3 regions of the Streptomyces sp. CA-179760 genome follow, and region 2 is predicted to be linked to each of the others. Evidence: predicted binding sites of a transcription regulator. Region 2 holds the regulator's gene; each other region holds the start of a gene.
The links. The regulator HrcA, encoded in region 2, represses chaperone genes, less so after heat shock. The targets are predictions, from matches to a motif close to TTNGCACTCNGNNNNNCNGAGTGCNAA.

Region 1: groES (co-chaperone GroES) is a predicted target of HrcA. The motif match lies at 1,799-1,825, and genes of this name have one in related genera.
Region 3: groL (chaperonin GroEL) is a predicted target of HrcA. The motif match lies at 2,484-2,510, and genes of this name have one in related genera.

The regions. Positions count from the first base shown of each region.
Region 1 covers NZ_JBNJLZ010000001.1:5,916,435-5,920,521, reverse strand. The annotation lists gene groL (chaperonin GroEL) at 1-1,223, opposite strand, end outside; gene groES (co-chaperone GroES) at 1,344-1,652, opposite strand; partial or broken gene ACQEV8_RS27075 (polysaccharide deacetylase family protein) at 1,857-2,584, opposite strand; gene ACQEV8_RS27070 (polysaccharide deacetylase family protein) at 2,581-3,504, opposite strand; gene ACQEV8_RS27065 (THUMP-like domain-containing protein) at 3,595-4,087, shown strand, end outside.
Region 2 covers NZ_JBNJLZ010000001.1:3,196,804-3,200,890, reverse strand. The annotation lists gene ACQEV8_RS14345 (DUF3097 domain-containing protein) at 1-516, opposite strand, end outside; gene ACQEV8_RS14340 (MBL fold metallo-hydrolase) at 548-1,279, opposite strand; gene hrcA (heat-inducible transcriptional repressor HrcA) at 1,450-2,466, shown strand; gene dnaJ (molecular chaperone DnaJ) at 2,466-3,602, shown strand; gene ACQEV8_RS14325 (nitronate monooxygenase) at 3,703-4,087, shown strand, end outside.
Region 3 covers NZ_JBNJLZ010000001.1:4,405,648-4,409,734, forward strand. The annotation lists gene ACQEV8_RS19680 (NADH:flavin oxidoreductase) at 1-479, opposite strand, end outside; gene groL (chaperonin GroEL) at 699-2,321, opposite strand; gene ACQEV8_RS19690 (cold-shock protein) at 2,655-2,858, opposite strand; gene ACQEV8_RS19695 (MoaD/ThiS family protein) at 3,307-3,582, opposite strand; gene thrC (threonine synthase) at 3,702-4,087, opposite strand, start outside.

The DNA.
Region 1 (4,087 bases), 2.7 Mb from region 2:
TCGACCGCGGCGCGGGTCGCGGAGATGGCGTCCTCCAGACGGTGCTTGCGCTCCTTGAGCTCGACCTCGGTGGCGGCACCGACGCGGATGACGCACACGCCGCCGGCCAGCTTCGCGAGGCGCTCCTGGAGCTTCTCGCGGTCCCAGTCGGAGTCGGTGGACTCGATCTCGGCCTTGATCTGGGCGACGCGGCCCTGCACGTCGTCCTTGTTGCCGGCGCCGTCGACGACCGTGGTGTCGTCCTTGGTGACGGTGATGCGGCGGGCGGAGCCGAGGACGTCCAGGCCGACCTGGTCGAGCTTGAGGCCGACCTCCTCGGAGACGACCGTGGCGCCGGTGAGGACCGCGAGGTCCTGCAGCATGGCCTTGCGGCGGTCGCCGAAGCCGGGGGCCTTCACGGCGACGGCGTTGAAGGTGCCGCGGATCTTGTTCACGACGAGGGTGGACAGCGCCTCGCCGTCGACGTCCTCGGCGATGATCAGCAGCGGCTTGGAGGCGTTGGCCTGGATGACCTTCTCCAGCAGCGGCAGCAGGTCCGCGATGGCGGAGATCTTGCCCTGCGTGATGAGGACGTACGGGTCGTCCAGGACGGCTTCCATGCGCTCCTGGTCCGTCACGAAGTACGGCGACAGGTAACCCTTGTCGAAGGCCATGCCCTCGGTGAAGTCCAGCTCCAGACCGAAGGTGTTGGACTCCTCGACGGTGATGACACCGTCCTTGCCGACCTTGTCCATCGCCTCGGCGATGAGCTCGCCGACCTGCTGGTCCTGGGCGGACAGACCGGCGACGGCGGCGATGTCGGACTTCTCGTCGATCGGGCGGGCGGTCGCGAGGAGCTCCTCGGACACGGCCTTGACCGCGGCGTCGATGCCCTTCTTCAGGGCGGCCGGGGAGGCACCGGCGGCGACGTTCTTCAGGCCCTCGCGCACGAGCGCCTGGGCGAGCACGGTCGCGGTGGTCGTACCGTCACCCGCGATGTCGTTGGTCTTGGTCGCCACCTCCTTGACCAGCTGGGCACCGAGGTTCTCGTACGGGTCCTCGACCTCTACCTCACGGGCGATGGTCACGCCGTCGTTGGTGATGGTGGGGGCACCGAACTTCTTGTCGATGACGACGTTGCGGCCCTTGGGGCCGATCGTCACCTTGACCGTGTCGGCAAGCTTGTTGACGCCGCGCTCGAGGGCGCGACGGGCGTCCTCGTCGAACTTCAGGATCTTCGCCATGGGAGCGGTTCAGCCCTCTCGGAAAATGTGGGTGAAACGAACCGCGCCCCCGACGCCCGGCTTCATAAGATCGCGGGGCCAGGGGCGCAGTTCACTGCAATGCTGGTAATGCGGGGTGAATTACTTCTCGACGATCGCGAGCACGTCGCGAGCCGAGAGGACGAGGTACTCCTCGCCGTTGTACTTCACCTCGGTGCCGCCGTACTTGCTGTAGAGCACGACATCGCCGACGGAGACGTCGAGCGGAAGACGGTTACCGTCCTCGAAGCGGCCCGGGCCCACGGCCAGGACGACGCCCTCCTGGGGCTTCTCCTTGGCGGTGTCCGGGATGACCAGGCCAGAGGCGGTGGTCTGCTCGGCGTCGAGCGGCTGGACCACAATGCGGTCCTCGAGCGGCTTGATGGCAACCTTGGAGCTGGTGGTCGTCACGATCCGACCTCCCCCTTCGGAGATCTCACGGGGTTAACTGTCTGAGGTGGCGACCAGGTGGATCCGTCGTCGCGGGTGCCGGACCTGCCCGTCGCTGTGTTGGCACTCTCCAGTGGTGAGTGCCAGAGCCGAGACTATGACCGTGATTAGCACTCGGTCAAGCGGACTGCTAATTGCCGGCGGCGCGTCGGCGATCGGTCCGCCTCAGAGGTAGTCCTCCAGCCGCCCCACCCGCAGCCCTTCCCCTCGATCTCCCCCAGCAGCCGCACGGTCCGTTCCGTCGGCGTCAGGGCATCCGTCCCCTCCGAGGGCACGGTGATGATGTCGCCTGGGCGCAGGCGGGGCTCGCCATGGGGGTACGTCAGTTCGCCATCGGCGGACAGGGCGGCCCGCCAGCGGACGACCGCCGTGATGCCGCAGTCGGCGGCGGCGCGCAGGGTCGTCCTGTCGTACGTGCCGTAGGGCGGGCGGAAGAGGTGGGGGCGGACGCCGAAGCGGGTGCGGAGTTTGTGCTGCTGGCCGCAGATCTCGGCGCGCTGGCCGGCGTAGGGCAGGCCGCGCAGGGCGGGGTGGTCGAGGGTGTGGTTCTGGAGGGACACGCCGACCGCGCGCAGCCGGGCCAGATGGCCGTAGCCGGGCCCGGCGACGCTGTCCGTGAGGAACAGGGTGACCGGGAGCCGCCGTTCGCGGACGAGGCCGGCGAAGGCGGGGTCGCGTTCGGCGCCGTCGTCGTAGGTCAGGAAGACGACCGGGTCGCGGGTGCGGATCCGGTCCACGACGGGCGGCAGGCGCGCCGGACGCGCGAGGGGGCCGGCCGCGGGTGTCGGGTCCTGGCCCCGGCCGTCCGCTCCCGCCCGCTCAGCCGCCCCGCCGCAGCCGGCCAGCAGGAGCAGGCCCGCACACAACGCGGCCGCGACCGGGCGCCGCCTCACAGGTAGTCCTCCAGCCGCCCCACCGCGTATCCCTCGGTCGTGACCTTGTTCAGGAAGCGGCGGATCATGTCGGGCATCGCGCCCTTCCACTGCCCGCGCCCCCGGAAGTGGCTGAGGACGATGTCGCCCCGGCGCAGCCTCCGGTCCGCCGCGCGGTACTCCCAGTGGTCGGCGAAGACCTCCGCGTTCCAGAGGGGGGCGTACTCGATGCCGCAGGCCTTGGCGGCGCGCAGGGTCGCCCTGTCGTAGCTGCCGAAGGGCGGGCGGAAGAGGGTGGGGCGGGTGCCGTAGCGCCTCTCGATGAAGCGCTGCATGCCGCAGATCTCGCGCCGCTGCGCGCGGTACGACAGACCCGGCATGTAGCGGTGCCAGAGGGTGTGGTTGTTCAGGACCACGCCCCTGGACTGCATCTGCCGGAAGTAGCGGTCGTCGTCCTTCACCAGGTAGCCGCTGAGGAAGGCGGTGTACGGGACGTCCAGGTCGCTCATCATCCGCAGGAACTCCGGGTCCTTCTCGGCGCCGTCGTCGATGGTGAGGAAGACGACCTTGTCCCGGGTGGGGACCGTGGTGAAGACGGGCGGGAGGTCCAGCTCCCGGTGGCCGTTCACCTCGAAGCCCTCGCGGGTCCTGATCCTGGGCTTCTTCCCGGGAGCCGGCGGCGCAGCCAGCGGGACCCTTCGCAGTCCCCAGCGGTGCGCCGCGGCGATGCGGGCGGCGTGTGCGGCACGCAGCTTGGTGGCATAGGAGTCGAGCGCGCGGGCCGGGGGCGCGTCGAGGGGCTGCTGGCCGCCGGCCGGGGCGACCTGGGTGCCGTCCGGCTGCGCGCAGCCCGAGGCGATGGCGGCGAGGGCGAGCACGACGAGTCCGATGCGTACGCCGCCAGTTGCCCGTCTTTTGTCATTTTGTACGACTGCTCGCATGATGCCGGATCCTCGCAGCCGCCCGGTGCGAACCCGCCCCGACACCGCGGCCGACGGCATACCGTCCACCGACTGGCCCACAATGATCCGGTGAACGATCTCGACCTCCTCCTCACCCCCGAAGGCCGCGCCCTCCTCGACGAGGTGCGGGACACCGACCCGGCGAAGGAGCTGGCCGTGGCGACGCGGCTGCGCCGGGCGCATCCCGCCGAGCTGGTGTCGGCGGCGCTGGGCCAGGCGCGGCTGCGGCAGCGGGCGGCGGTGAAGTTCGGGGCCGAGGACGCGGGGCGGATGTTCTTCACGCCGAACGGGGTGGAGCAGTCGACCCGGGCGAGTGTGGCGGCGTATCGCGCCCGGCGGATGAAGGACCTGGGGATCACCTCCGTCGCCGACCTGTGCTCCGGCATCGGCGGGGACGCGATCGCGCTGGCCCGTGCCGGGATCCGGGTGCTGGCCGTGGACCGGGACCCGATGACGGCCGCGGCGGCGCGGGCGAACGCCGACGCGCTGGGTCTTGCCGGCCTGATCGAGGTGCGGGAGGCCGATGTCACGGAGGTGGACACGGCCGGTTACGACGCCGTCT
Region 2 (4,087 bases):
CTCCTTGGAGCCCGGCACGAGGTGGTCCACCAGGACGCCCAACCGCGCGTCCGGGCCGGGTGCGAATTCGGCCACGATCGACGGCAGGTCGTCGACGCCCTCCAGGTACTCCACGACCACGCCCTCGATGCGCAGGTCGTCGCCCCACACCCTCTCGACCAGCTCGGCGTCGTGCCGGCCCTCGACGTAGATGCGGCCGGCGCGGGCGACACGCGCGCGTGCGCCGGGGACGGCCACCGAACCGGAGGCGGTGCGCGTGGGGCGGGCGGGGCCGAACGACGGGCGGACCAGCGTCACCACCCTGCCCTCCAGCAGGAAGCCGCGCGGCTCCATCGGGAACACCCGGTGCTTGCCGAAGCGGTCCTCCAGCGTCACTGTGCCCGCCTCGCAGCGGATCACCGCGCCGCAGAAGCCACTCCCGGCCTCCTCGACCACCAGGCCCGGATCCGCCGGAACCTCGGGCACCGGCTTCGGCTTCTTCCACGGTGGGGTCAGGTCGGCGGAGTACTGGCGCATTCGAATGACGATAGGAGAAGGCGAACGGCGATCACCGCGACACGCCGAAACGCGCGGCCAGCGCGTCCCGCTGGGCCCGGACGAACGCCGCGTCCACCACCGCTCCGTGACCGGGCACGTACAGCGCGTCCTCACCGCCCAGATCCAGCAGCCGGTCCAGCGCGGCCGGCCAGTGCGACGGCACGGCGTCGGGGCCCGCCTGGGGCTCGCCGGACTCCTCGACCAGGTCGCCGCAGAACACCACCTCCGGATCGCCCGGCACCAGCACCACCAGGTCGTGCGCGGTGTGCCCCGGGCCCACGTTCGCCAGCAGCACCTGGCGGCCGCCGCCCAGGTCGAGCGTCCACTCGCCGGAGACCAGATGGCGGGGCGGGACCAGCCGGTCCGCCGACTCCCGCGCGACAGGCGCCGCCAGGCCGTTGCGCACCGCGTCCGCGCGCAGCTCCTCGCGGTCACGCACGCGGGTGAGGACCGAATCCACGCCCACCGCGCCGAACACCTCCGCCTCCGGGAAGGCCGCCGCGCCGAAAACGTGGTCGAAGTGGGGGTGGGTCAGCGCGAGATGCGTCACACGATGACCGGTGAGCGACCGCGCCTGCGAGCGCAACCGCGCGCCCTCGGCCGGGCTGGACCCCGCGTCGATCATGAGGACCGCGCCCTCACCGGCGACCAGTCCCGCCGTGCAGTCCCACACCGGAAGCCGGCACCGGCCCACCCCGGCGGCCACCCGTACCCACCCGAGCTCTTCCCAAGTCACCGTCATACGGCGACGCTAGCGGTGACACCCGTCGCGGGCACGACAGCGCACGACCAGCCTTGCCGGGGGTGCACCCCACCGCCGTACACTGGGCCGGGGAATGCTGGCACTCGCACGCGCAGAGTGCCAGGCCACGACAGGCAGGGCAGCACGGACGACATCTGGAGGTGTGCGCGATGCTCAGTGAACGCAGGCTTCAGGTGCTCCGCGCCATCGTCCAGGACTACGTCGGCACCGAGGAGCCCGTCGGCTCCAAGGCCCTCACCGAGCGGCACAGCCTCGGCGTCTCCCCGGCCACCGTCCGCAACGACATGGCGGCCCTCGAGGACGAGGGATACATCGCCCAGCCGCACACCAGTGCCGGGCGCATCCCCACCGACAAGGGCTACCGGCTGTTCGTGGACAAGCTGGCCGGCGTCAAGCCGATGACCGCGCCGGAGCGGCGCGCGATCCAGAACTTCCTCGAGGGCGCCGTAGACCTCGACGACGTCGTGGCGCGTACGGTACGGCTGCTCGCGCAGCTCACGCGCCAGGTGGCCGTCGTGCAGTACCCGTCGCTGACCCGGTCGACCGTGCGGCATGTGGAGTTGCTCTCCCTCGCGCCCGCGCGTCTGATGCTCGTGCTGATCACGGACACCGGGCGGGTCGAGCAGCGCGTGGTCGACTGCGTGGCGCCCTTCGGCGAGGCATCGCTCGCGGATCTGCGCGCACGGCTCAACAGCCGTGTCGCGAACCGCCGTTTCGCGGATGTGCCGAGTTTGGTGGAGGATCTGCCGGAGGCGTTCGAGCACGAGGACCGGGGTACGGTTTCCATGGTGCTCTCCACGCTTCTGGAGACGCTCGTCGAGGAGAACGAGGAGCGGCTGATGATCGGCGGCACCGCCAATCTCACCCGCTTCGGGCATGACTTTCCCCTGGTGATCCGGCCGGTGCTGGAGGCACTCGAGGAGCAGGTCGTGCTCCTCAAGCTGCTCGGCGAGGCGCAGGATCCGGGCGTGACCGTACGTATCGGTCATGAGAACGCCCACGAAGGACTCAACTCCACGTCCGTCGTGTCGGTCGGCTACGGTTCGGGCGGCGAGGCAGTCGCCAAGCTCGGCGTGGTCGGACCGACCCGCATGGACTACCCGGGAACGATGGGAGCGGTACGCGCAGTGGCACGGTACGTCGGACAGATCCTGGCGGAGTCGTAGTGGCCACGGACTACTACGCCGTACTCGGCGTGCGCCGCGACGCGTCGCAGGAAGAGATCAAGAAGGCCTTCCGGCGGCTCGCACGCGAGCTGCACCCGGACGTCAACCCCGATCCGAAGACCCAGGAGCGGTTCAAGGAGATCAACGCCGCTTACGAGGTGTTGTCGGACCCGCAGAAGAAGCAGGTCTACGACCTCGGCGGCGACCCGCTCTCGCAGGCCGCCGGCGGCGGCGCGGGCGGCTTCGGAGCCGGTGGCTTCGGGAACTTCTCCGACATCATGGACGCGTTCTTCGGCACGGCGTCGCAGCGCGGTCCGCGCTCGCGCACCCGCCGCGGCCAGGACGCCATGATCCGTATCGAGATCGAGCTCGACGAGGCCGCGTTCGGTACGACCAAGGACATCCAGGTCGACACGGCCATCGTCTGCAACACCTGCAGCGGCGAGGGCGCCGCGCCGGGGACGAGCGCGCAGACGTGTGACATGTGCCGCGGCCGCGGTGAGGTGTCGCAGGTCACCCGGTCGTTCCTCGGCCAGGTCATGACGTCCCGGCCCTGCCCGCAGTGCCAGGGCTTCGGGACCGTGGTGCCGACGCCGTGCCCGGAGTGCGCCGGTGACGGCCGCGTCCGCTCCCGGCGGACCCTGACCGTGAAGATCCCCGCGGGTGTCGACAACGGCACGCGCATCCAGCTCGCCGGCGAGGGCGAGGTCGGGCCCGGTGGCGGTCCCGCCGGTGATCTCTACGTCGAGATCCACGAACTCCCGCACTCCACGTTCCAGCGGCGCGGCGACGACCTGCACTGCACGGTGACGATCCCCATGACGGCCGCGTGCCTCGGCACGAAGGTGCCGCTGGAGACGCTGGACGGCATGGAGGAGGTCGACATCCGCCCGGGCACCCAGTCCGGCCAGTCGATCCCGCTGCACGGCCGGGGCATCACGCACCTGCGGGGCGGCGGACGCGGCGACCTCATCGTCCACGTCGAGGTCCAGACGCCGACCAAGCTCGACCCCGAGCAGGAGCGGCTGCTGCGCGAGCTGGCCAAGCTGCGGGGCGAGGAGCGGCCCACGGGGCAGTTCCAGCCCGGGCAACAGGGGCTGTTCTCCCGATTGAAAGACGCGTTCAACGGGCGTTGACGCGGGCTGGTGAACGGCTTCCGGAGGGCCCGTTCCTCTGGTCTATGCCACATGGCAGGCCGGTTTCGGGGTTGTTCGGAGGACGTGACAACATGCGGTCATGTCCTCCGCGCTGACCGATCTCTTCCCGCATCCGATCGTGCAGGCCCCCATGGCGGGTGGCGTCTCCGTACCGCAGCTCGCCGCCGCCGTGTGCGAGGCGGGCGGGCTCGGATTCCTCGCCGCCGGGTACAAGACCGCCGACGGGGTGTACCAGGAGATCAAGCAGCTGCGGAGCCTCACGAGCAGGCCTTTCGGCGTGAACGTCTTCATGCCCCAGCCCGAGTACCCCGGTGCAAGCACCGGCTCCACTGGAGCGGCTGGCGCCGCACTCCCTGCTGCCGCCGCCGTCGACGTCTACGCCCACCAGCTGGCCGGCGAGGCCACCTGGTACGAGGCCGAGCTCGGCGACCCCGACAGCGGTCGCGACGACGGCTACGAGACCA
Region 3 (4,087 bases), 1.2 Mb from region 2:
TCGGCGAACGCGCCGATCACGGCGTCGATGTCGGTCTGGGTCATGGCCTTGCCGGTGGGCTCCGTGGCGCCGATGCGCAGTCCGGAGGGGCCGACGGCGGGGGCGTCCGCGAACGGCGGCTCGCCCTGGTTGCGGACCATGCCGATGTGCCACAGCTGCGGCACGATCGTGCCGCCCGCGGCGTGCACCGCCTCGGCGACCTTCGCCCAGCCCGCGAGCTGCTCCTCACCGTGGAACCGCGGCACGCGGTCGCTCTGCCCGGCCGAGTCGTGCCCGACGTAGGTGCCCTCGGTGACGATGAGGCCGACTCCGGCGGCGGCACGGCGGGAGTAGTACGAGACGACGTCCTCGCCGGGGACGCCGCCCGGGGAGAACATGCGGGTCATCGGCGCCATCGCGATCCGGTTCGGGACGGTCAGGCCGCCCAGCGATACGGGCCGGGACAGGATTTCGGCGGCGCGGGAGGCGGCGGCAGTCACTCAGGGGCTCCTTCGAATACCGGACAGTATGTGCATACGCATAAGACGTACGCTTCAACCGCCCGGCCCGCCCGTGCCATCCCGCCCGCACTGTGACCCCGCACACGCCCGCCTGCGCCCGGACACGCCCGAGGGCGGCACCCCCTGCCGGAAACCCGGAACAGGGAGTGCCGCCCTCGGCAAGACCGTTGATCGACCCGGGGAATCCCAGGAGGTCGATCAGAAGTCCATGTCACCGCCCGGCATACCGCCACCGGCGGGCGCGGCGGCCTTCTCCGGCTTGTCGGCGATGACGGCCTCGGTGGTGAGGAACAGCGCGGCGATGGAGGCGGCGTTCTGCAGAGCGGAACGGGTCACCTTCGCCGGGTCGATGATGCCTTCGGCGATCATGTCGACGTACTCACCGGTCGCGGCGTTCAGGCCGTGGCCGACCTGGAGGTTGCGGACCTTCTCCACGACGACGCCACCCTCGAGACCACCGTTGACGGCGATCTGCTTGAGCGGGGCCTCCAGCGCGAGCTTCACGGCGTTGGCGCCGGTCGCCTCGTCACCCTCGAGGTCCAGCTTCTCGAAGACGGAGGCGGCCTGGATCAGCGCCACGCCACCACCGGCGACGATGCCCTCCTCGACGGCCGCCTTGGCGTTGCGCACGGCGTCCTCGATGCGGTGCTTGCGCTCCTTGAGCTCCACCTCGGTGGCGGCACCGGCCTTGATGACCGCGACGCCGCCGGCGAGCTTCGCCAGGCGCTCCTGCAGCTTCTCGCGGTCGTAGTCCGAGTCGCTGTTCTCGATCTCGGCGCGGATCTGGTTGACGCGGCCGTTGACCTGGTCGGTCGAGCCGGCACCGTCGACGATGGTCGTCTCGTCCTTGGTGATGACCACCTTGCGGGCCTTGCCCAGCAGGTCGACCGTGGCGTTCTCCAGCTTGAGGCCGACCTCCTCGGAGATCACCTCGCCGCCCGTGAGGATGCCGATGTCCTGCAGCATCGCCTTGCGGCGGTCGCCGAAGCCCGGGGCCTTGACGGCGACGGACTTGAAGGTGCCGCGGATCTTGTTGACGACCAGGGTCGACAGGGCCTCGCCCTCGACGTCCTCGGCGATGATCAGCAGCGGCTTGCCCGACTGCATGACCTTCTCGAGGAGCGGCAGCAGGTCCTTGACGTTGCTGATCTTCGAGTTGGCGATCAGGATGTACGGGTCGTCGAGGACGGCCTCCATACGCTCCATGTCGGTGGCGAAGTACGCCGAGATGTAGCCCTTGTCGAAGCGCATACCCTCGGTGAGCTCCAGCTCCAGACCGAAGGTCTGGGACTCCTCGACGGTGATGACGCCTTCCTTGCCGACCTTGTCCATCGCCTCGGCGATGAGCTCGCCGATCTGGGTGTCGGCGGCGGAGATGGAGGCCGTGGAAGCGATCTGCTCCTTGGTCTCGACGTCCTTCGCCTGCTCCAGCAGGGCGGCGGAGACGGCCTCGACGGCGCGCTCGATGCCACGCTTGAGGGCCATCGGGTTGGCGCCGGCGGCTACGTTGCGCAGGCCCTCCTTGACCAGGGCCTGGGCGAGAACGGTCGCGGTGGTCGTACCGTCACCGGCGACGTCGTCCGTCTTCTTGGCGACTTCCTTGACCAGCTCGGCGCCGATCTTCTCGTACGGGTCCTCGAGCTCGATCTCCTTGGCGATGGAGACACCATCGTTGGTGATCGTGGGGGCGCCCCACTTCTTCTCGAGGACGACGTTGCGGCCCTTGGGGCCGAGCGTCACCTTGACGGCGTCCGCGAGCTGGTTCATGCCGCGCTCGAGGCCGCGCCGCGCCTCCTCGTCGAACGCGATGATCTTGGCCATGTGAAGTGGTCCCTCCAGGACTGGGGGTGATTACTTCGGACCGCGCCCGCGCCCGCGACGGACGGCTCGCCAGCCTTGTGGTTCCTTCCCCACCCGGCCTGCGGGCCTCACCGACCCGGTCCTTACGTTGTCACTCTCACCTTCAGAGTGCTAACGCAATGATTAGCACTCGGGCATGGCGAGTGCAAGCGCCTCTCGGGGATCGGGCGGGGCGCTCAGCCACCCGCGAACGGCACCCGGCAGGGCTTTCGAACAGGCCGAAGGGCCCGTACCCCGGGGGTACGGGCCCTTCAGAGAAGACCGATCGCTTGAAGCGTTGGTCGTGGTGCGCGTTCAGGCAGCGACGCGAACCATGTCGGCCTGTGGACCCTTCTGGCCCTGCGAGATCTCGAACTCGACCCGCTGACCCTCTTCAAGGGTGCGGTAGCCGTCCATCTGAATCGCGCTGTAGTGGACGAATACATCCGCACCACCGTCGACCGCGATGAAGCCGTACCCCTTCTCCGCGTTGAACCACTTGACGGTGCCCTGAGCCATGCCTAACTCCCCTATTACTGGCCCTTGCACAGACCCGCACTTCGCGGATCCGGGTCAGACCTCACCCCCCACGGATTGGGGGCGTGCGCCGGAACGCGTCGACCGCGGCCGAATGTATCTGTCCAACTGCCCTCTGCAACAGGTCAATCGGACGAGAATTCTGGACGCGCGGGATCCGGAATGTGGGGAGAATTCGTGCGACTTCAGGGCAAGTCGGGCCACATAAAGGGAACAAAAGCCGCGAAAGGCACACACACTTTGGCTACATCTTGTCGGGCCCGCGGCAGGAATTCAGGGTGCCCGATCAGGGGATCGGGATCGCGTTCCCCAACTGTACCGCGCTCAACCACACAGAATTGCCCCCTCCGCTTCTCTCACGGAGGGGGCAATTCGATGAACGCTCAGTGACGGCCGTTACCGATGGTAATAATCAAGCCGGTCGACCGGTTCAGCCACCGGCGACGGCCGGAATGATCGACACACCGGCACCGTCCGGCGTCGCCGTCTCGAGACCCTGCTCGAACCGCACGTCGTCGTCATTGACGTACACGTTGACGAACCGGCGCAGCTTGCCCTGGTCGTCCAGCACCCGGGCGGCGATCCCGGTGTGGTTCTTCTCCAGGTCGGCGATGACCTCACCGAGGTTCGCGCCCTCGGCGGCGACCTCGGCCTTGCCGCCGGTGTAGGTGCGCAGGATGGTGGGGATGCGGACGGTAACGCTCATGACTTTCAAACCTCCGATTGGGGTATCGCACCTGCTCTAGGGGCGCGGGGCTGTATCGATTTGCGGCTCCGCCGCGTGGGCGCGACCAGCCCCCACCGGCCCGCAGCGAACAACGCTGCTCAGACGAGCCCGGCCTCACGGAACGAATCAAGGCTGGGACGAATGGTCGCGGTCAGCCCCGTGCCCGCCACCGCGTCCAGCGTCTTCAGACCATCGCCCGTGTTGAGGACAACCGTGGTCTTGGCAGGGTCGAGCAGCCCGCTCTCGAGCAGCTTCTTCGTCACACCCACCGTCACCCCACCCGCGGTCTCCGCGAACACACCCTCGGTCCGTGCGAGCAGCTTGATCGCCTCGACGACCTGCTCGTCGTTCACGTCCTCCACCGCACCGCCCGTACGCCGCGCGATGTCGAGCACGTACGGACCGTCCGCCGGGTTCCCGATCGCCAGCGACTTGGCGATGGTGTCCGGCTTCTGGGGACGTACGACGTCGTGGCCGGCCTTGA